DNA from 3 places in the Neobacillus sp. GCM10027624 genome. Region 2 is predicted to be linked to each of the others. Evidence: riboswitches for the same ligand, from Rfam matches in the RefSeq annotation. Region 2 holds a riboswitch; each other region holds the start of a gene.
What was found. A riboswitch is a leader RNA that binds a small molecule or an ion and turns the genes downstream of it on or off. The one in region 2 is predicted to bind lysine.

Region 1 (7,745 bases), on a different contig from region 2:
CGGTATGGAAGTTCAAACTCCTCCTCAAAAGGAGCAGAGTCTGGAGTATCCTGACGGGTTATTATAAATTTTACTGTTTTTGTTTCAGCCATTTTTTCCTACTCCCCTTTCAATTAATGCTTTTTAGTATAGTCACGTTCACGTGGAGCAAGCAGCGAGATATCAACATCTTCATAATGGAATGCCGGAGCTGAAGAAGCGTCAACAAAATTCGCCATTGTCGTTTTTAAGAATTCCTCATCATTACGTTTAGGGAAATCCGGCTTGTAGTGAGCACCACGGCTCTCATTACGGTTATAAGCCCCAAGTGTAATAACACGAGCCAATTGAAGCATGTTCTGTAATTGACGTGTAAACGCAGCCCCTTGGTTGCTCCATTTAGCTGTATCATTGATGTTGATTTTCTTGTATCGCTCTAAAAGTTCTTGAATTTTTTCATCTGTTTTTAACAATCGATCATTGTAACGAACAACTGTAACGTTATCAGTCATCCATTCGCCAAGCTCTTTGTGAAGAACATAGGCATTTTCATTTCCGTCCATTGACATAATCGCATTCCATTTTTGCTCTTCCTCTTTAACTTTACGATCAAATACAGAAGAAGAAATAGCATCAGAACTCTTTTCAAGTCCCCCAATATAGCGAACAGCGTTAGGACCGGCAACAGAACCACCGTAAATAGCAGATAGTAATGAATTCGCTCCTAAACGGTTAGCACCGTGCTGTGAATAATCACACTCACCTGCTGCAAATAAGCCAGGAATGTTTGTCATTTGGTCATAGTCAACCCACATACCGCCCATTGAATAGTGAACGGCAGGGAAAATTTTCATTGGAACTTTGTGCGGATCGTCTCCGACAAATTTTTCATAAATCTCAATAATTCCGCCTAATTTCACATCTAATTCATGTGGATCCTTGTGTGATAAATCAAGGAAGACCATGTTTTCCCCATTAACTCCTAGTTTCATATCCACACAGACATTGAAAATTTCACGTGTTGCAATATCACGTGGTACAAGGTTTCCATATGCAGGATATCTTTCTTCAAGGAAATACCAAGGTTTACCGTCTTTATAAGTCCAAATACGACCGCCTTCTCCACGAGCTGATTCACTCATGAGACGAAGTTTATCATCACCAGGAATTGCAGTTGGGTGAATTTGAATCATTTCACCATTTGCATAGGAAACACCTTGTTGATATAAAATTGACGCAGCAGAACCAGTGTTAATAACAGAGTTTGTTGATTTACCAAAGATAATCCCAGGGCCGCCAGTTGCCATAATTACGGCATCAGCCACGAAAGATTTAATCTCCATTGTTTTTAAATTTTGAGCAGCAATTCCGCGGCAAACGCCTTCGTCATCCAATACCGCACCAAGGAATTCCCATCCTTCGTACTTTGTAACCAAGCCCTCTACCTCATGGCGGCGAACTTGTTCATCCAACGCATAAAGTAGCTGCTGACCAGTAGTTGCACCGGCAAATGCTGTACGGTGATGCTGTGTTCCACCGAAGCGGCGGAAATCAAGTAATCCTTCAGGGGTACGGTTAAACATAACTCCCATTCGGTCAAATAAGTGAATAATACCAGGCGCAGCTTCACACATTGCCTTAACCGGAGGCTGATTTGCTAAAAAGTCTCCGCCATAAACTGTATCGTCAAAGTGAATCCAAGGAGAGTCGCCTTCCCCTTTAGTATTTACTGCTCCATTAATACCGCCTTGGGCACAAACAGAGTGAGAACGTTTCACCGGAACTAGAGAAAATAACTCTACCGGTGTACCCGATTCTGCCACCTTAACGGTTGCCATCAAGCCAGCTAAACCACCACCGACTACGATCACCTTACCTTTACTCATCGTGACTCACTCCCTAATCCTAAATCCAATATTTTTCCGTTCATTAATTTGTTGATCACACAAATGCTAGAAGCGCTTGAATTCCAATAATGGAAAGCAACACGAACACGATCAAAGTCACATATGTAGAAATGACTTGAGAACGTGGTGAAATTGTAATTCCCCAGCTTACCATAAATGACCATAAACCATTTGAGAAGTGGAAAATGACAGAAAGAACTCCCACTAAATAAAAAGCAAACATGAATGGTGAAGATAAAATATCAGCCATCATTTGGAAATTAAGCTCAGCTCCAAATGCCTTGGCGATCCGTGTTTCCCATACATGCCATGCAATAAAGATCAGGGCAATCACCCCTGTTATACGCTGCAGAATGTACATCCAGTTTCTGAAGTACCCCATTCTGCCAACATTGCTTTTTGATGTAAAGGCAATATATAGGCCATAGATTGCATGAAATAATAATGGCAAATAAATTAATACCCATTCTAGAACGATAAGGAATGGAAGATCCTCCATAAAATTTATTGCTTTTTGAAAGGATTCTGCTCCGCCCGTAGCGGCATGGTTGACTACTAGATGCACGATAAGGAACAAACCAATTGGAATGACCCCTAGCAGCGAGTGTACTCTTCGTGAAATAAACTCTCGATTTCCCGCCATAATTTACCCCCCTTAAATAATAAGAATGATGTTAAGTTTCCTTCCTTTTTATAATCCATTTAAAAAGAAATTTCAACCTAGCATCACTATGACAAAATTGTGACATGTCCATTTTACTCCTGTCGACAAAGAGCGTCAAGAAACCGTATACAGAATTATTTTTTAAAAATACAATTTTTTTTACGATTTTGATAGTAAAAGAGAATGCTAAGCGCTTACATTTTTGAGGTTTATTTTGGAAGCGTTTCCATTATAACTACATTTTATTTATCATTATGTAAAGGATAGAAATTAAAGTAAAAAGGTAATATAGTTATGATGGTAAACAAAAAAAGTATAGTGACATAACAATCCTTGCAATTGGATTCTTTAACCGTTTTCTAATCTAAAATTCAGTAATGAAATTTAACCAATATTGTATATAATAGAATGGTAGAAAGAGGGGATACTATTGAACGATAGTACGGCAGTTAATTTAAACACGCAATCAGATGAGACGAGAACCGTGTCGATTTTTGGATATGAGCTAATCCGAGAAATTCTTTTACCCGAAATTTTAGGAAAAGACACTCCTGAAATATTATATTGGGCAGGAAAACGATTAGCGAGAATGTACCCTTTAAATCATTATGATGAACTGATTGAGTTTTTCGAGAGGGCTTCATGGGGACATTTAACGATTAAAAGTGAGAATAAGGATGAAATGGAGTTTGAACTCATTAGTCCACTAATTGTTTCCCGAGTGAAATCAAAAGCTGAATATTACTTCCAGCTCGAGGCCGGTTTCCTTGCCCAGCAAATCGAACTTCAGAAAAAGGTCATCGCTGAAACCTTCGAACATCCTGTAAAAAAATCCAACAAAGTCCTCTTCACCGTAAAATGGGACAAAAAAGATACCCTAGACTAAAAAGTGACAGGCACTATGTGAAGAATTCACATAGTGCCTGTCACCGTTTGTGGACAAATTACTTGTTTTGTCCGCCTCAGACGGACATTGTTATTCTGTTACGGCGGATAGTTCGAAGGCGTTGTGAAGTGCTTGGACGGCTTTTAGCATATTTTCTTCTTCGACAACTGCTGACACCTTAATTTCTGAGGTGCTGACCATTTTTACTTGAATTTGATTGGAAGCCAATACTTCAAACATTCTGGCAGCAACCCCCGGATTGGAAATCATTCCTGAACCGACGATAGATACCTTGGATAATTGGTTCTCTGCATCAATTTGCTCGTAGCCTAGCAATTCTTTATGATCCTCAAGAACTTTTAAAGTTTCCATTAAATCTTCTGTTTTGATGGAGAAAGAAAGATTTGCAGCTCCTGCCTCTGTTGTACTTTGAATAATAATATCAACATTGATATGATGCTGTGCAAGTGTTGTAAAGATGGTAGACAGGCTTGTTAATGAATTCGCCAGACCTAATACCGTTACTTTCGTAATTTGATCCTCAAATGCGACACCGCGGACTACTAGATTTTGTTCCATTGTTGCTTCCTCCTCAATGATTGTTCCTTCAATTTTCTCCATACTTGAACGAACTTCAAGCCGTACCTGATAATTCTTCGCAAACTCGACAGCCCTTGGGTGGAGTACACCGGCACCTAAATTGGCAAGTTCAAGCATTTCATCATAAGAAATAGACTTCAACTGACGTGCTCCTTTAATATACCTGGGATCAGTCGTATATACCCCGGTTACATCTGTGTAAATATCACATCGATCCGCTTTTAGTGCAGCTGCCAATGCGACTGCCGTAGTATCAGAGCCGCCACGCCCTAGTGTGGTAATCTCGCCGCTTTCGGTAATGCCTTGGAAACCGGCAACGATGATAACCTTTCGATGTGACAATTGGCTTTCAATTGCCTCCGTTCTAACATCGGTAATTCGGGCATTTCCGTGAACAGGTTCCGTAACAATTCCGGCCTGCCAGCCTGTAAAGGAAACAGCCTCAAGTCCTTTTTGATTTAATGCCATCGATAATAAGGCAATCGAGACCTGCTCCCCCGTTGTAAGCAGCATATCCATCTCCCGTTTACTTGGCTGTGGAGAAATTTCTTTAGCTAATTTTACAAGCTGGTCTGTTGATTTTCCCATCGCGGAAACAACCACCACCACTTGGTTTCCTAATATCGTTTCATCTTTCACTCGTTCCGCCACATTCATGATTCTTTCAACGCTGCCAACGGACGTTCCCCCAAATTTCTGTACAATTAAACCCATTTTTTCCCCTTCTTCCTGTAAGGCTATGTAGTTCTGAAAAACAAAAAAAGCAATGAGAAGAGTATCTCATTGCTTTGGGAACACAAAAAAAGTATTCTTGCGTTTACAATGTAAGATAGCTCTCCAAGACCTACTATTAGTCTTGACAATCCAGTATTTATTCAACACAGGACCAGCAAAGAAAGAAATGAGACTCTCTTCACTTCGGCGAACATCCCCTTTCATGATTCTTCCTTGAAGCTCATCCTTCTCAGAACCACTACTCTTGAAGCTCGCACCTCTACCTACACTTTACGTTGATAAAGTGTTATTAAATTTTCACTCATTATAGCATAGGACTATTCTTCTGACAACGGTCAACTTTGAAGTTTTTTCATTAATTCTTCAGCAACATTTACCGGCAGGCCAGCTTCAATAAGTTCCTCAAGATTAGCTTCTTTCATTTTTTTCACGGAACCAAAATGCTTTAATAACATTTTTTTCCGCTTCTCTCCAATACCGGGGATATCATCGAGCAGCGATTGAAAAGCTGTTTTGCCACGGATCTGGCGATGAAAGGTAATCGCGAATCGGTGAACCTCATCTTGAATTCTTTGCAGCAAATAAAACTCCTGACTGTTCCTTGCAAGCGGGACTATTTCAAGTGGATTCCCGTACAACAATTGAGATGTACGGTGTTTTTCATCCTTCACTAGGCCGGAGATTGGAATATCGAGACCAAGTTCATTTTCTAATACATCTCTAACCGCCTCGACATGTCCCTTCCCGCCGTCAATGATGATTAAATCCGGAAGTGGAAGCTCTTCCTTTAAAGCCCTTGCATATCTTCGTCTTGTAACCTCGCGCATTGACTCATAATCATCAGGTCCCTGAACGGATTTAATTTTATATTTACGGTATTCCCGTTTGTTTGCCTTTCCATCGGTAAATACGACCATTGCCGACACCGGGTCCGTCCCTTGAATATTTGAATTATCGAAGGCTTCAATCCGATGCGGCGTATAAATTCCAAGAAGATTTCCAAGGGTCTCTACAGCCTTAATCGTTCTCTCTTCATCTTTCTCAATCAATGAAAATTTCTCATTCAAGGCAATCTTAGCATTTTTAATCGCCATTTTGACGAGATCCTTTTTCTGCCCGCGCTGCGGTTTTAACACCTTTACTTCAAGAAGTTGTTCAGCCATTTCCAGATCAATTTCATCCTGAATTAAAATTTCCTTTGGCTTAAAATGATTGGTCTTCTGATAAAATTGACCCAGGTAAGTGAGGATTTCCTCCTCTGGTTCATTGTAAATCGGGAACATGGATACATCCCGCTCAATGAGTTTCCCTTGCCTGACAAAGAAGACTTGGACACACATCCAGCCCTTATCAACAGCATAGCCGAACACATCACGATCCGTAAAATCAGTCATCGTGATTTTTTGTTTTTCCATAATCGTTTCAATATGGATAATTTTATCGCGGAATTCTTTTGCACGCTCAAAATCCAATTCTTCCGCCGCTGCGGTCATTTTTTCAGTAAGATCTTTTTTGATTTCCTTATATCCGCCATTTAAAAAGCGCGTAATTTCATCGGTCATTTGCTTGTATTGTTCTTCCGCCACTTCATTCACACATGGTGCGAGGCATTGACCTAAATGATAATAAAGGCAGACGCGGTCTGGGAGTGTTGAGCATTTCCGTAATGGATAGAGGCGGTCAAGCAATTTTTTTGTTTCATTTGCTGCTCCAACATTCGGATAGGGACCAAAATATTTGCCTTTATCCTTTTTAACTTTTCTTGTAATGATTAGCTTTGGATGTCTTTCTGCTGTTAGTTTTATAAACGGATAGCTTTTGTCATCCTTTAGCATGATATTGTATTTAGGGTCATACTTTTTAATTAAATTCAATTCAAGAAGCAGTGCCTCAATATTGGAGGAAGTTACAATGTATTCGAAGTCCTCAATTTCATTTACCAGTCTCAGTGTTTTGCCATCGTGTGAGCCGGTAAAATAGGAGCGGACACGATTTTTTAAGACTTTTGCTTTTCCTACATAGATGATTGTTCCTTGGCGGTCTTTCATTAAGTAGCAGCCAGGCTGATCAGGCAGTAATGTTAATTTTTGTTTTATTGTTTCGTTCATTCCGGCCACCCCACCCCATTCTTTATATCTATATAAAAGTTTAAATTAAATTACGGTCAATGAAAAGCTGTGTTTTATAGGAAAAATAAAAACCTTAGCCGGAAAGTTCCAGCTAAGGTTTTTGGGGCTATTTTTAAACGTGTTTTTGTAACACGCTTGCTAATGCGTCTTTTGGTTGGAAGCCGACAACTTTATCGACAACTTCGCCATTTTTGAAAACAAGCAAAGTTGGAATGCTCATAACGCCGTATTTAGCTGCAGTTTCTTGGTTTTCGTCAACATCAAGTTTAACGATTTTTACTTTTTCGCCCATTTCTGAATCAAGTTCATCAAGAACAGGAGCGATCATTTTACAAGGTCCGCACCATGGTGCCCAGAAATCTGCAAGAACAAGGCCTGAGCCTGTTTCAGCCGAAAAATTTTGATCAGTTACATGTGAAATAGCCATTTATATTGACCTCCTATAAAATACTGAAATACTACCGAAAGTATACCATCGTTTGGTAAATCAAGCTAATAATATGTTTCGTAGATAATTTTCCCATTAAATCCATAAGTATTCTATAAAAAATCGTAATAAGAGCGAGCGGATCTTTCCGCTCGCTTCAATTTTCAAGCGTAAGCGCCTTCGCCTTCGCTCTTCTTATTATGAGTGAACTTTAAGCTTTTTAAACTCTTCAGTTAACATTGGTACGACTTCAAATAGGTCGCCAACGATACCATAGTCAGCTACTTTAAAGATGTTTGCTTCCGGATCTTTGTTGATAGCAACAATTACTTTAGAGTTAGACATTCCCGCAAGGTGTTGAATCGCTCCGGAAATACCGCAGGCAATATATAAATCAGGAGTTACAACCTTACCAGTC
Region 2 (7,745 bases):
CTGCTTCGGAAAAATAGGATGAGCTAGATCAAGCAGATGATACAAATCCCAATAGGGTGCATTCAGGTGGGTATGCTCCCAATCCAGCACCACCACTTTCTCACCCGCCCTTGCAATATTGCCAATATGGAGATCTCCGTGTGATAACACGAGCCTTTTTGAAAAATTAACCCTATCAAGCAGAGGAAAAATCTCACCCATCCCCAAGCCCTGAACCAAAACCTTTTTCTCAGTAAGTTCTAAAACAATGTCCTCCATTTTCGGTTTAAGCCCCATCACAGGAAGTCCCACCATTCCTTCAACAGATAGGGAGTGCCATCCCCCCATCAGCCTAACCACTTCTAAAACTGTTTCCTCCCGAAAATCATGACGAAGTGATCCAAGATCCTCAAAAATCATCCAATTCTCATCGAGCTCCGGAGCAACCGAATGAGCCAGCAGTTTAGGATAGATCTCCGGAAAAGAGGGGAGGACATACTTATACACCCAAACCTCTTTCCCTAACTGCTCGTTATTGGTTAATGGCTTAAAAATGAAACTTTCAGTCGGAGACAGATAAAAGCGCTCAACAAATTTGCCATTCATTCCTTGGTAAAGCTTCTCACTCTTATAGATTTTTTCACTGTTTAACGTCCCATTCGAAAGGACTAGTCTTTTAAGGCGATCCATAGTTCCTCCAACTCACTTTTAGTACATTTTATTCAGGCAAATGCAATTCATTAAAAAAAGCCCAACAAATTTGTTGGACTTTCCATTTTAAAAAAGAGCCACTGATTTTCTCAAAGCTTCAAGCTCTTGGCGCAGTTTTCGGTTTTCCCTTTGAACAGCTTCAATCTCTGTTTCGTCCTTTGAAACGACAGGGAATAAAAGATTGATTTCATACCAGGTCTTGCCATCTACAGATTCCATTGGCTGACACTGCTTAACATTCGCTTTGGGATATCTTTTTTTTACTAATGAAACTTCATCCTGTGAAAGCCTTAATTCACGGAAATTGACTCCATCCGCAAAAGACCTCGATAAAAACTCTTCAAACTTCTCCATTTCTTTAAAAATCATCCTTTTCTCACCCTCCATTTTGACTATTCAAATGGCTAATCACGACATCACTTTCGGCATCGTATTAACGTAGAAAAGGAAGGATCAGTGCTATTTTTCTGATTTTTGACATTACTTTTTTTTATTTAACCTCATATTATATTTATTACGTTCTTTTTTAGATATGCAAATTAAAAAAATTGCCCCCAATAGGGGCAATCTCATTATAATATCTTGTTTAAAAATCGCTGGGTCCGCTCATGCTTTGGATTTGAAAAAATTTCATTTGGAGACCCTTCTTCAATGATATTCCCATCTGCCAACATGATAATCCGGCTTGCCACTTCGCGTGCAAATCCCATTTCATGGGTGACAATCACCATCGTCATGCCTTCTTCAGCTAATTCCTTCATTACCTGAAGGACTTCACCAACCAGCTCCGGGTCAAGTGCAGAGGTTGGTTCATCAAAAAGCATCACCTTTGGTTCCATCGCCAATGCCCTGGCAATTGCAACACGCTGCTTTTGCCCGCCTGACAGCTGATCCGGATAAAAATTAGCCTTATCGGATAATCCAACCTTTTTCAAAAGATTCAATGCCTTAGAAGTTGCCTGGGCCTTCGTTTCTTTTTTCACATAGATTGGCGCCTCGATGATATTTTCAAGCACGGTTTTATGAGGAAACAGGTTAAAATGTTGAAAAACCATTCCGACTTTTTCCCTTATTTTATTGAGATTGGATTTCCCATGGTCAACCTTTTCCGAATCAATGATAATCTCGCCATTATTCGCGGTCTCCAAGAAATTCATACAACGAAGCAGTGTACTTTTTCCAGAACCACTAGCACCAATCAGCACGACAACCTCTTTTTCTTGAACCTGCAAATTAATATTTTTTAAGACTTCTAGTTCACCGAAGGACTTGGATAAATGTTTAATTTCAATCACGCTACTGCTGCCTCCTTCGGTTTACTGACATCTAGCTTCCTCTCAACCCGGTTTGCTAACCATGTAAAGATTAGCACAATGATTAAATAATAAAAACCGACAACGAAATAAGTTTCAAACGGCATATAGTTTTCACCTTGTACCGTCAGTGCCGTATTGAATAGGTCTGTAACAGAAATATAGGCGACCAATGATGAATCCTTTAAGCTGATAATAAACTGATTGGCGAGTGGAGGAATCGAACGCTTGAAGGCTTGTGGGAAAATAATTCTCCTCATTGCAAGCGGCAACGGCATCCCTAACGACCTCGCCGCTTCCATTTGACCGCGGTCAATGGACTGCACCGCTCCCCTGAAAATTTCAGCAATATAAGCACCGGTATGAATACTCAATGCCAACGCGCCTGCGGTAAAGCTGTCCAGCGTGACCATATTGGCAATTCCATAGTATAAAAACATGATTTGAACAATTAACGGTGTACCACGGATAAGGCCAATATAGATGTCTGCCACGCGGTTTAACAGTTTTATAGAGGAAATTTTAAATCCGGCAAAAATCACTCCAATAATCATGGCAAACACTAAAGAAATAACCGTAATCGAGATGGTCATCCAGGTGGCCTTCAAGAAGGCCATACCATTTTCACTTAAGATCCCCGTCACATTGTGTAAAAATGTCAATGTTACAGCCTCCCTAAAAAGCTTTTTTATTTTTCTAAAAGATTTTCATTGAACCATTTCTTACTGATCTTTTCATAGGTGCCATCCTTTTGCATGTCAGCAATGGCTTTGTTGATTTTATCTGTGAGCGCCTTGTTTCCTTCCGTTACCGCTACACTAACACGGTCCTCATTTAACAGGTCACCAACCGCTTTAATTTTTAAATGCTTTTCATTTTTGGCATTCAAACCAACAATTTTATCCGTGATCACTGCATCAATACGGCCTAACGCTAAGTCTTGAAGGGCGTAAACATCACTTGGATAGCCCTTTACCTTATCGGATAATTTAACCGCCATATCCTTCCATGTGCTGGATTGGATCACTCCGATGGTTTTCCCTTTTAAATCGTCTTTTGATTGAATAGCATTATTGCTGTCTGCAACAAAAACTTGCGCGCCTGATAAATAGTATGGGTTTGTAAAATCAACCTGCTTGTCCCGCTCAGGTGTTGCGGTCATGCTTCCGATAATGGCGTCATACTTGTTTGCTTTTAATCCTTGAATAATTGTTTCCCATGGGTTCGTTACAGGGTTTGCCTTTAAACCGATTCTTTTTGCAATTTCGTTCCCAATTTCCACATCAAATCCAGACAATTTCCCATCCTTTTTAAAGTTTAATGGCGGATATAAACCGCTCATCGCAAAGGTTAACGAGCCATCCTTTACTAGTTTTAAGTCAGAACCTTTTGCTGTAGCCGTTTCGTTATTTTGCTTCGTTCCGCATGCTGATAAAACAAATACAAGCGCAACTGTTAGCAGAATCATTATTCTTTTCACAATATTCCCTCCTTTAAATTAAAAAAGGCACCGCCATATTCTTATGACGGTGCCTGGCACACCCTCATCTTTAAGCTTTGAAAAAGATAGTTCTCCACAATTCACTAAATTGTGACAGTTCTGCCCCTGTTTGAGTGCAGACCCAGCCTCCTGAAACTAGTGATTTCAGTGACTTCGGCGATTATTCCTTTTTCCTATTTTCATAGATTTCACTAAATCTCCAATAGGATACTCTTAAAAATCGCGACCTCTACCCCATCTCAAAACTTGAAAAGATGAGGATTTATTATTTTATTTTTCAAATAACAGTTTTTAGTATAGCGAAATAATATGATAAAATCAATAATAAATATTCAAAAAATATTATATTAATAAACTACTTGACGCCAAAAATCTTTAGGTATACATTTTTGTAAAAACATTTTATTCAAAAAGGGGAATGTACCATGCTTGAAAGCCGGGAAGCGGTTCTTGCTTTAACCACTCAGCTCGTGAATGTAGAAAGTATCGTTAATACAGCTGGCGAGAAGGCAATTGCCAATTCATTATATAAAATTATCGCAGATCTTCCTTATTTCTCCAAAAACACATCCTACTTGACATTAGAGAAGACAATTAATGATATTCATGAACGCTACAATGTGCTGGCCTTTGTGAAGGGAACAAAAGGTACAAGCAATCGAACGGTTATTTTAATGGGTCATATTGATACGGTAGGAATCGATGATTTTAATCAATTAAAGGAGCGCGCGTGTTTTCCTGATGAGTTAATGGAAGCACTAAGGCAGGAAGAGCTCCCTGTTTCTGCAAAAGAACATTTGGAATCCGGGGACTGGCTGTTTGGACGTGGCGTCCTTGATATGAAGAGCGGTGTCGCCAGCCATCTTTATCTTTTACAATACTATTCAGAGCATCCTGAGGAATTGGACGGAAATCTTGTCTTTTTAGCAGAATGTGATGAGGAGGACAGCTCCCACGGTATTTTATCTGCCTTAAAAGTATTAAAAAATTGGAAGGAGGAACATGACTTTGATTATGTTGCGGCCATTAATTCCGATTTCGTATCGCCCCGCTATGCTGGTGATATAAACCGCTATATTTATAAAGGCACGGTTGGGAAGCTCCTGCCATCGTTTTTTATCACAGGCGCTGAAACCCATGTCGGCTCCTGCTTTGAGGGCTTAGACCCGAACTTTATTGCGGCAGAACTAACCAAACAGATTAATTATAACCCTGAGCTTTGTAACGAGGCATTTGGGGAGACGACGGTACCGCCTGTTTCCTTAAAGCAAACCGACCTTAAACCATCCTATACCGTACAGACCGCCCTATCTGCATATGTTTACTACAACTTTTTTATCCACTCATGGTCTCCAAAGGATGTGCTGGAAAAGTTAAAGGAGCAGGCACTAATTGCCTTTGAAAGGGCACTTGCATCTTTTGATGAACGCTATAAACGTTACAGTGCGGCGAGTGGCGAGCCTTATGTAGAACTGCCATGGGCACCTCGAGTGTTTACATACGAGGAAATGGAACAAATGCTTATAGCGGAACATGGGGATGCGTTCGTTCGTCATATGAATGAATTTAAAGAGACATTGTTGCAAAATCAAGAACTTGATACGCGGATGTTTGCGGCAAGAGTAGTGGAGGAAGCCTGGAAATGGATGAAGGATAAAAATCCTGCCATCATTCTGTTTTACTCTTCACTGTATTCCCCGAGAATCGAATTAACAGGGAAAACAAGCCGTGAGCAGGCCTTGATTGACGCCTTGGATGAAGCAGTGCAGGCGGTACAGCCTATCTATCAGCACCCAATTGTGACAAGGAACTTCTTCCCGTATATTTCAGATATGAGTTTTGTTGCTTTAAGTGATGATCAAGAGGGAATTAATGCCGTTTCGAAAAATAATCCCGGTTGGGGAACCAAGCACTATGTAGAATATCAGGATATCCGTGAGTTAAATGTTCCTGTTATCAATATTGGTCCTTATGGGGTGGATGCCCATAAAAAACTGGAACGAATGGAAATGACCTACTCCCTAGAAGTCGTACCAAACTTAACCAACCTCGTTATCAGCAGGCTCTTGGCATAAATAAGAAAACACCTAGCCCATCATCCTGTGGCTAGGTGTTTTTATATCGATTATCCCTGTGTAACCAATGCCTTTTTCAATGCTTCCACTTCTTGCTTTAACCGTTCATTTTCCTTTTGAATGTCTTCAAACTTCGATTCAGCATCGTAAGTGGGCAATATATTGACTTCATACCAGGCTTTATTATCCTCGGATTCCAAAGCAGTGCTCTTCAAAACACTGGCGTTTGGATACCTTCTTAGTAAGTAATCTACTTCCTCGTCAGATAATCGCAGCTCGCGAAAACTTACCCCGTCCGAGAACGACTCTGCTAAAAACGTTTCTAATTTTTCCATTTCAGTTGGTGCCATGAAAATCCCACCTTCCGCTCCGTAGCATGCAAATCTATTAAGAATACACAGCTGCACTATTTTGTTTTTTCGAGGTACCGCCTGAAAGGGTAATGGACTGTTCAACGAGAACCTCCAATGCATCTACACAGTACTGCGCTGCCTCATCACCAATCCTTACACAAGATAGCTCCGTACAGGCAAGAACGACACAGTTACATCCTTCATCAAAAATAAGCTGATGGATCATCTCTTCGAGCTCCAGCGGGTCAATCATTTTGTCCGCCTTTATGCTGTAAATAATGTCCATCGTCTGTTTTTGGACGGCTTCACTCGGAACATACATCTGCATCTTGTATTTGCTGGATTCTTTTTCGTAAATACCGCTGCTGATCGTTCCTTTTGTTGCTAACAGACCCACCTTAGCGTTTTCACCGTATTTTTGATAAATCGCCTTTAGCGTTTCATCAACCATATGAATAATCGGAATCTCTGTCATGGCCTGCATTTGATCGTAAAAATAATGGGAAGTATTACAAGGAATCGCGATATGAGAAACACCGGCAAACTCCAATAGTTTGAAGTCCTTTTTCACTGCATCTAAAAATAAATCATCCCGGCCATTTAAAATGGCTTCGGTACGGTCCGGTAAGGTGGCGTGATTCAGGATCATGATATCGATATGGTCTTGATCCCGATCAGCGACTGTATTTTCAACCACCTTATCGAAAAATACAGAGGTAGCCTTGGGACCCATTCCACCGATTACACCTAAACTTTTCATTCAACCACCTTCCATTTCTTGAAAATTATCGATCCGTTAAAAAAGATTAAACCGTAACCAACTCGTCGGCTTGTTTTGCGCTCTGTGAAGGGGCTTCCGACTCTAATTCTACGAAAAACTTTTTATACCAAACTAGGAAAACATATGCTGTCCAGATATAACGTGCATAGTTGTGTCTGTTATGGTAATGGTCGTCCAAAAATTTCACCAATTCATCAGTGTTAAAGAATTCTTTGGCAATATCGGACTGAAAACTTTCTTTGACCAAATTATAATACTTTTCTTCACGCAGCCAATAGCGGATTGGCACAGGGAAGCCGACCTTTGGACGATTAGCCCATTCTTCCGGCAATACTTCCTTCGCTGCAGTACGCAGTGCATATTTCGTATTTTCCTGATTCACACGAAGCGGTGTAGGAATGTGTGAAGCCATTCCCATCACTACCTTATCCAAGAACGGAACACGGAGCTCAATCGAGTGCGCACAGCTCATTTTATCTGCCTTTAACAGAATATCGCCAGGAAGCCATAGCTTCAAATCAAGATATTGCTTTTTCGTTACATCATCTTTATTTTTCACTTTATTATAGACTTTTTGTGTAATGCTTCGAACGGAAGGACCCTTCTTAAAGTCATCCTTTAATACTTTTAAAGCATCATTTTCATCCCAAACCTTTGCTTCGCCAATGAAGGTTTCCTCAACCGTTTGGCCGCCTTTGACAAGGAAGCCCGTAATGCGGTTCTGCGGTAATGCCTTTGCCACATTTGAAGCCGCGCGGCGGAGGGCAAATGGAATTTTTTCATATTTCGCCATTGCTGGTGTAGGGCGGTACCACTCATAACCACCGAAAATTTCATCGGCACCTTCACCAGACAACACGACAGTAACATGCTTACTTGCAAGCTCTGCCAAGAAATATAACGGTACAGAGGACGGGTTGGATTGCGGTTCATCCATATGGTATTGGATCGTTGGCAGCTTCTCAAAGCATTCATCTGCATTAATAACAGATTTATGATTTTCAATTCCAAGAATATCTGATAAATCCTTGG
Region 3 (7,745 bases), on a different contig from region 2:
CAAATTAGAAAAGTGATTCCGTTAAGAGAGACCTTAACGACGAAAGAAGCTTGGATCTCGGGACTTCGCCGGGAACAATCTCCAACGCGCAAGGATACACAATTCCTTAATAAGGATGAAAAATTTGAAAATATTAAAATCTGCCCGCTCATTCACTGGACGTGGGATGAGGTTTGGGCGTACATCCGTGAAAAAGATCTTCCGTATAATCAATTGCATGATCAAAACTATCCAAGTATTGGATGTTTCCCTTGTACACAACCGGTTGCGGCAGATGGAGATTCCCGTGCAGGGAGATGGTCCGGAAGTGGGAAAACTGAGTGTGGTTTGCACACAAAGTAAGTTGAACTTTAATCCGGGAGAAGGGAGGTCATCCTGATGCTTACAATCATTGCCATTACCATCGGTTTATTTTTTGCAGTAAATATTGGAGCTAGCGGTGCAGCTGCCTCAATGGGAATTTCATACGGGGCAGGAGTAGTAAAAAAGCGGGTCGCACTATTTCTTTGCGCCATTGCCGTTTTTTTCGGTGCATGGCTAGGCGGCGGTGAAGTAGTAAAAACAATTGGCGGTGGAATTGTTCCTAGCAGCACTTTTACTGTTGCGATTGCGTTAATTGTTTTAGCATCAGCGGCGTTATCACTGTTTTTAGCCAATATATTTGGCATACCGCTTTCGACCAGTGAAGTTGCAGTTGGGGCAGTGGTTGGAGCCGGGGTGGTTTACCAATCCGTATTTGTCGGCAAGTTCATCTGGATTGCGATGTTCTGGCTGCTTACACCGTTTGCTGCCTTTGTGATTGCCATTCTCGCGGCAACCATTTTAAAAATAAAGTTTATCAAACGATTGATTGAAAAGCCGAAAGCAGGACCGTTTTTAGCGATTCTAGTTGTCTTTATGGGATTGTTTGAAGCTTTTTCAGCTGGAATGAACAATGTGGCGAATGCGGTAGGCCCGCTCGTAGCTGCAAAATTGATGTCCACTGGTGATGCCATTCTTTGGGGCGGCTTAGCTGTAGCGTTAGGAGCAATTCTTTTTGGACACCGCGTGCTTGAAACAAACGGGAAAAAAATTACGAAGCTTAAGCTCGAAGAGGGTTGTGTGATTTCAGGAACGGGAGCAAGCATTGTTACAATTGCCTCTTTATTCGGGATTCCAGTTCCGTTAACGCAAATCACGACGTCTTCGATTATTGGAATTGGTTTTGCCAAGCATGGGAAATCCGTTTTAAAAAAGGATATTGTCGTGCAGCTTTTAACAGTATGGATGGTTTCTCCGGTATTATCAATGGTGCTGTCCTATACGATTATTCAGTTATTGATTGAAAAAAATGGATACTCAATCGTTGCAATAGCAGGCGTAGTGATTTCCGTTTTAGGCGTGATGTTCTTAATGAAACGATCTGCATCACAAGGGGCAATTTCTCAAGCAAATATTTCAAAAAAATAAAACTAGTAAAGAAAGGTTGATTGTAGATGTCATTTGTATCAAAACCTCATGGAGGAAAACTAATTCAGGCATATGATCCCAATTATAATTTTTCAAATGTAGAAAAAGAAATCGAAATTGATGCAGTCGCTCTAAGTGATTTAGAACTAATCGGCGTTGGTGTATTCAGCCCGTTAACGGGTTTCCTTGGAAAAGCAGATTACGAATCAGTAGTAGAACGTATGCGCTTGGCAGACGATACAATCTGGTCCATCCCTGTAACACTGCCAGTTTCTTATGAAGTGGCGGGAACACTGGTAGTTGGCGAGGAAGTTAAACTTGTTTCGAACAATGAAGTGTATGGAGTAATCAAGGTTTCCGAAACGTATGAACCTGATTTGAATAAGGAAGCTCTCAATGTTTATAAAACAGAAGAACTGGCGCATCCAGGTGTGAAACGTTTATTCGAAAGAGGCCCAGTTTACGTTGCTGGTGATATCGTCCTTGTGAAAAAGCCAGAAAAAGGCGTGTTTGGCGATGTATGGTTTGAGCCAAAAGAAACCCGTGCATTATTCGAAGAAAAAGGTTGGAAAACGGTTGTTGGTTTCCAAACAAGAAATCCAGTTCACCGTGCCCATGAGTATATTCAAAAAGCAGCTCTTGAAACAGTTGACGGCTTGTTCTTAAATCCACTTGTTGGTCAAACGAAGTCTGATGATGTTCCTGCAGATGTTCGTCTAAAAAGCTATCGTGTTTTACTAGAAAACTATTATCCTAAAGAGCGTGTCCAATTGGGCGTTCACCCTGCTGCAATGCGTTATGCAGGACCAAGGGAAGCGATTTTCCATGCGCTTGCACGTAAAAACTATGGCTGCACGCATTTCATTGTCGGCCGTGACCATGCCGGAGTTGGTAACTATTACGGAACCTACGACGCACAGCATATTTTCAGCAACTTTACAGAAGAAGAGCTTGGAATTAAGCCTTTATTTTTCGAGCATAGCTTCTATTGCACAAAATGCGATGGAATGGCATCTGATAAAACTTGCCCGCATGACAAGGAAGATCGCGTAATCCTTTCCGGAACAAAAGTGAGAGAGATGCTAAGAAGCGGTGTACTTCCGCCATCTACTTTCAGCCGCAAGGAAGTTGTTGAGGTTTTAATTGAAGGAATGAAAGAAAAAGCGACTGTTGAAGCTTAAGGGGGACTTGGGTGTGGCACAATCTACGAATATCACATGGCATGAAACAACGATTACAAAAAATGACCGCCGTTCCCAGAACGGCCATGGAAGCTGTACACTATGGTTCACAGGCCTTTCTGGTTCGGGAAAATCAACGATTGCGAACGCGGTATCGAACGAATTATTCCGTCTTGGGATTAATGAATATGTTTTGGACGGTGACAATATTCGTCATGGTTTAAACAAGGATTTAGGATTTTCAGAGCACGACCGCACGGAAAATATCCGCCGGATTGGCGAAGTGGCGAAGTTATTTGTCGATAGCGGCAAGGTGATTACAACTGCGTTTATTTCTCCGTTTCGCTCGGATCGGGATCAGGTTCGGGAATTGTTTGAAGAAGGAGAATTCATCGAGGTTTTCGTTGATTGTCCAATCGAGGTTTGTGAGCAACGCGATCCTAAGCAGCTTTATGCCAAGGCACGCCGCGGTGAGATAAAGGATTTCACAGGGATTGATTCTCCATATGAAGCACCGGAAAAACCGGAAATTACTTTACGTTCTGATTTATTATCGGTTGAGGAAGCCGTTGGGCAAGTGATTGCTTATTTGCGGGAGAAAAATATTTTTTAATAGGTGATAGGGTGTAAACTTACACCCTTTTTACGGATAGGAAGAGTTTATCAGCGAATTTTAAGGTTTTATCAGCGGATCCAGGCAATTTATCCGCGAATTTACGAGGTTTATCAGCGAAGCAAGGCGATTTATCAGCGAATCATCAATAACAGCAAGTACTACAGAAAAGGCATAGGGAAAGGATGTTGGATTTCATGGTTGGCAAAGTCTATTTAGTTGGTGCGGGTCCTGGTGATCCAGATCTAATTACAGTAAAAGGATTACGCTGCCTGCAGCAGGCTGATGTGATTTTGTATGACCGGTTAGTAAATCCGGAGCTCCTTCAGCATGCAAAAGCAGATGCGCAGTTGGTATACTGCGGCAAACTTCCGAATTACCATACAATGAAGCAGGAAACAATTAATCACTTCTTGGTCAAATATGCGAAAAAAGGCTATACGGTTGTCCGCTTAAAGGGAGGCGACCCGTTCGTTTTTGGACGAGGCGGGGAAGAAGCAGAAGAATGTGTGAAACATCTTGTGCCGTTTGAAGTGGTCCCTGGCATTACCGCTGGAATTGCAGCATCCGCCTATGCTGGCATACCGGTTACCCATCGTACATTGAGTAAAAGCTTTGCTTTTATTACCGGACATCAAGCTGCTGGTGATAAAGAGGCAGAGCATCAGTGGGCCCATTTAGCGAAAGCGGTCGATACAATATGTGTTTATATGGGAGTTTCCCACCTTCCTACGATTGTTAAGCAATTGGTGGAGAATGGAAAGTCTGCTGACACACCAATCGCTCTTGTTCACTGGGGCACTTTAAGCGATCAAAGAACAGTAGTTGGAACCCTTGGCACGATTGAAGCGCGTGTTAAGGATGCAAAAATTGCAAACCCAAGCATGATTGTGATTGGCGAGGTTGTCCGCTTACATGATAGACTGAACTGGTTCGAGGAAGAAATCGTTCCTCATTTACCAGTTGTTCAAGGGTAAGCGGAAAGGAGCAATCTGCATGAAAGCGATTCTTTATATCTGCCATGGAACAAGATCAAAAAAGGGAGCCGAAGAGGTAAAGTCCTTTTTGAATAGGGTAATAGAACGTGTGGATGTCCCGATTCAGGAAATCAGTTTTTTGGAATTAACCGATCCTTCTATTGAAGAAGGCTTTAGGAGATGTGTGGAAAAAGGTGCATCGGAGATTACCGTGGTGCCGATTTTTCTTTTAGCAGCTGGTCATATTAAAGAAGATATTCCGAATGCACTATTCGTATTAGGCAAACAGTATCCAGAGGTCCAAGTGCAGGTAAGGAATCCGTTTGGCGTGCAGGATGAAATTCTCGATGCGATTGCTGAACTAGCAAGAGGGGTTGCTGGGGAGGTCACTTCACAGGATTCATTATTAATAGTTGGCAGGGGCAGCAGCGATCCCAGCATCGGCACTGCGTTTGAGTTGATTGCCAATGGAATCCAAGAACGGCTCCAAACGGATCAGGTGTCCGTTTGTTACCTCGCGGCTGCAGAACCGAGGCTGGAGCAAGGGTTTGAGGCGGTCTTGGAGGCAGGATCGGGGAGAGTTATTGTCATTCCCTATCTTTTATTCTCCGGACTACTTTTAGGCGAAATCAACCAAATGATTCGCAAAAAGCAAACAGAAGACCAGGAAATCATCTGTACAGGCCAACTAAGCCGGCATCGAGTAATTGAAGACATTGTGGTCAACGGATTCGACAAAATTCGGTGAGTGACAGGCACCACCCGAATTTTGTCGAAACACAATAAGAGAGGCACCTTCCAAATTTGGGAGGTGCCTTTCCTTATTGTATTGAAATTTAAACAAGCTGTAGAATACTTTGTAGTGTGTTGGTTTCTTCGTCGGTTAGTGGGACCATTGGGAGACGGACGCCGCCAACGTTGACACCTTTTAGATTAAGGGCTGCTTTGACCGGTGTTGGGTTTGGAGCAGCAAATAATGCTTTCATGACTGGAAGTAGTCTGCGATGCGCTGCAGCTGCCTCTTGGACATGACCACTTTTAAAGAGATTGACCATCTCCTGCATCTCATTTCCAATGATATGGGAGGCAACGGAAACAATTCCTGCACCGCCGATTGCTAAGACCGGAATGGTTAAACCATCATCACCACTGTATAAAGTGAAATCACTCGGTGTTTGGCTAATCACTTCTGCCATGGCGTCTAAATTGCCGCTAGCTTCTTTAATAGCTACGATATTTGGAATCTGGGAAAGACGAACAATTGTCTCAACGGACATATTGACCACACTTCGCCCAGGAATATTATAGAGCATAATCGGTAATGCTGTGGACTCGGCAATAGCTTTAAAGTGTTGATATAAACCCTCTTGTGATGGCTTGTTATAGTATGGGGCCACGAGCATAATCCCATCCACACCCGCTGCTTCAGCCTGTTTTGTTAAACTAATTGAAGCCCTCGTGTTATTCGAACCTGTTCCGGCAATGACAGGAATCCTGCCGTTTACGACATCCACAACAAACTTAAAAAATTCAACTTTTTCATCCGTGGTTAATGTAGGAGATTCTCCAGTGGTACCAACGACTACCAATCCATCCGTCCCATTTTCAATTAGGTAATTTACTAATGTTCTTGTTGCGTTAAAATCAATCTCGCCTTCATGATCAAATGGCGTAACCATAGCAGTTAAAACTTGGCCAAAATTCATTTTTCCTCACCCTTTAAATTATTTTTTTTATAAATTAGAGGTGGCTAAGGACATTCCAAGTCAACGCAAAAAAGCAGCAACGAAGGCTCGCTGCTGCAATAGAAACATAAATAAAAAACAAGTTCCCGTGCGTGAGATAGCCCTCCATATAGTTCCCTATATGACAGTTCTGTATTTATTCAATAGCAGAACCAGCTCCAAGACAAATGAGAGTCTTATAAGCTTCGGCAAATTCCCCTTTCCATAATCATCCCAGGACCTCATTATCCTCCAACTATGTACTAATGGTCTTTGCGCCTCTATCCTCACTTCAAAAGGTTTGAAGTAAGAAGATATTTAATTAACACTAAATATATCAGATTTCCCCTTCAAATTCAAGGGGACAAGGTCGACAAAATTCGGGTGGTGCCTGTCAGCGCCCGAATTTTGTCGATCAAAAAGATTCTAAGAAAATTCTAAGATTGACTGGCTATACTGTCCGAGAATAGAGGAATTGGTTAGGAGGATTTTTTATGAAGAAAATGGATAAGAAGTGGGTTGTTCTTTGTTCTACAGCTGTTGCAGCGGTGTATGCTGCTGGATTTGTTACTACAGAGACGCAGGCTTCTATTGATCAGCCGTTACACCATATTGCAGCTAATGTTCAAGCTAGGCATATTACAATAAATCACTCTAATGAAAAGGTCGGCGAACAAAAGAGCAAGCAAAATAAAGGGATCTATAAGGATGGGACGTTTACAGGTACAGGTACGAATCGGCGAGGATTTATTGATGTAGCTGTCACAATTAAGAATGACAAAATTACCACCGTAGAGATTAGCCATTTTGCAATGCATTATTCAGAAAGTGACATAGTAGGACTGCCTGATGAAGTAGTGCAAAAACAAAGTGCCCAAGTGAATAATGTTTCTGGGGCGACTTATAGTACACAGGCTTTTGAGGACGCTGTGATGGATGCACTTTCCCAAGCCCATAACGTGAAAGGATAATCTATGAAAAAAACAAAATTGTACATGGATACTGTTGTTGACATAAAGGTCGTTTCAAATAAGTCGAAGAAAGAGACGGAAGCAAAAATAACTCGTGCCTTTGAGGCATTTCAGCATGTAGAACAAGCATGCAGCCGTTTCAGCTCATCAAGTGAGCTAATACGAGCTTGTGAGACTATCGGAGTACCAGTAAAAATCAGTCCTTTTCTATTTGAACCTCTTTATATTGCGATTGAAATGGCTAAATTAACGGATGGACTATTTGACCCGACGGTAGGAAAGGTGATGGAAATGAATGGATTTAATCGACACTATATTTCTGGACAGATGATGAAAAGTGTTTCTTCTGATTCGGTTTCTTATCATGATATCGAACTAGATCAGTACAATCATACAGTAACTTTAAAAAAGCCGATGGTCATTGATCTTGGAGCTGTTGCAAAAGGGTTCGCAATTGATCTGGCTGCTAATGAATTAAAGGAATTTAAGGGATTTGTCATTAACGCTGGAGGCGATTTATTTGCATTCGGTGTGGATGACAACGGGGAAAAATGGAAAATTGGAATCCAGCATCCGTACCAAAAGGATTCCATCATTGAAACGATAGAGATATCAAACGAAGCCGTCTGTACATCTGGCAGCTATGAACGCAGAAATCCAGATAAGTCAGATTCACATCATTTGGTAAATCCAAAAACAAAATGCTCCCCGAATGAATGGATTAGCTGCAGTGTCATCGCACCGTTTGCAATGATGGCAGATGCCTTTTCAACAGCCTCCTTTTTACTTGGAGTAAAAAAAGGAAAACAATTAATCGAACATTTAGCTTT

Region 1: linked by a shared signal. The riboswitch ahead of ACFQZ9_RS17145 (aspartate kinase) and the one ahead of ACFQZ9_RS13625 (ABC transporter substrate-binding protein) in region 2 are both predicted to bind lysine.
Region 3: linked by a shared signal. The riboswitch ahead of dapA (4-hydroxy-tetrahydrodipicolinate synthase) and the one ahead of ACFQZ9_RS13625 (ABC transporter substrate-binding protein) in region 2 are both predicted to bind lysine.

The regions. Positions count from the first base shown of each region.
Region 1 is NZ_JBHTHD010000011.1:189,579-197,323, reverse strand. Features, by position in the region: gene sdhB (succinate dehydrogenase iron-sulfur subunit) at 1-92, opposite strand, end outside; gene sdhA (succinate dehydrogenase flavoprotein subunit) at 114-1,865, opposite strand; gene ACFQZ9_RS17155 (succinate dehydrogenase cytochrome b558 subunit) at 1,921-2,529, opposite strand; gene ACFQZ9_RS17150 (YslB family protein) at 2,981-3,436, shown strand; gene ACFQZ9_RS17145 (aspartate kinase) at 3,527-4,750, opposite strand; lysine riboswitch at 4,859-5,041, opposite strand; gene uvrC (excinuclease ABC subunit UvrC) at 5,107-6,879, opposite strand; gene trxA (thioredoxin) at 7,013-7,327, opposite strand; gene ACFQZ9_RS17130 (electron transfer flavoprotein subunit alpha/FixB family protein) at 7,526-7,745, opposite strand, start outside.
Region 2 is NZ_JBHTHD010000008.1:488,069-495,813, forward strand. Features, by position in the region: gene ACFQZ9_RS13605 (phosphotransferase) at 1-669, opposite strand, end outside; gene ACFQZ9_RS13610 (hypothetical protein) at 757-1,059, opposite strand; gene ACFQZ9_RS13615 (amino acid ABC transporter ATP-binding protein) at 1,263-1,985, opposite strand; gene ACFQZ9_RS13620 (amino acid ABC transporter permease) at 1,982-2,620, opposite strand; gene ACFQZ9_RS13625 (ABC transporter substrate-binding protein) at 2,692-3,471, opposite strand; lysine riboswitch at 3,563-3,744, opposite strand; gene ACFQZ9_RS13630 (M20/M25/M40 family metallo-hydrolase) at 3,930-5,579, shown strand; gene ACFQZ9_RS13635 (hypothetical protein) at 5,630-5,929, opposite strand; gene cuyB (cysteate racemase) at 5,967-6,692, opposite strand; gene asnB (asparagine synthase (glutamine-hydrolyzing)) at 6,739-7,745, opposite strand, start outside.
Region 3 is NZ_JBHTHD010000012.1:21,711-29,455, forward strand. Features, by position in the region: gene ACFQZ9_RS20935 (phosphoadenylyl-sulfate reductase) at 1-342, shown strand, start outside; gene cysP (inorganic phosphate transporter) at 379-1,449, shown strand; gene sat (sulfate adenylyltransferase) at 1,476-2,630, shown strand; gene cysC (adenylyl-sulfate kinase) at 2,644-3,243, shown strand; gene cobA (uroporphyrinogen-III C-methyltransferase) at 3,441-4,220, shown strand; gene ACFQZ9_RS20960 (sirohydrochlorin chelatase) at 4,240-4,968, shown strand; gene dapA (4-hydroxy-tetrahydrodipicolinate synthase) at 5,057-5,926, opposite strand; lysine riboswitch at 6,056-6,236, opposite strand; gene ACFQZ9_RS20970 (FMN-binding protein) at 6,439-6,915, shown strand; gene ACFQZ9_RS20975 (FAD:protein FMN transferase) at 6,919-7,745, shown strand, end outside.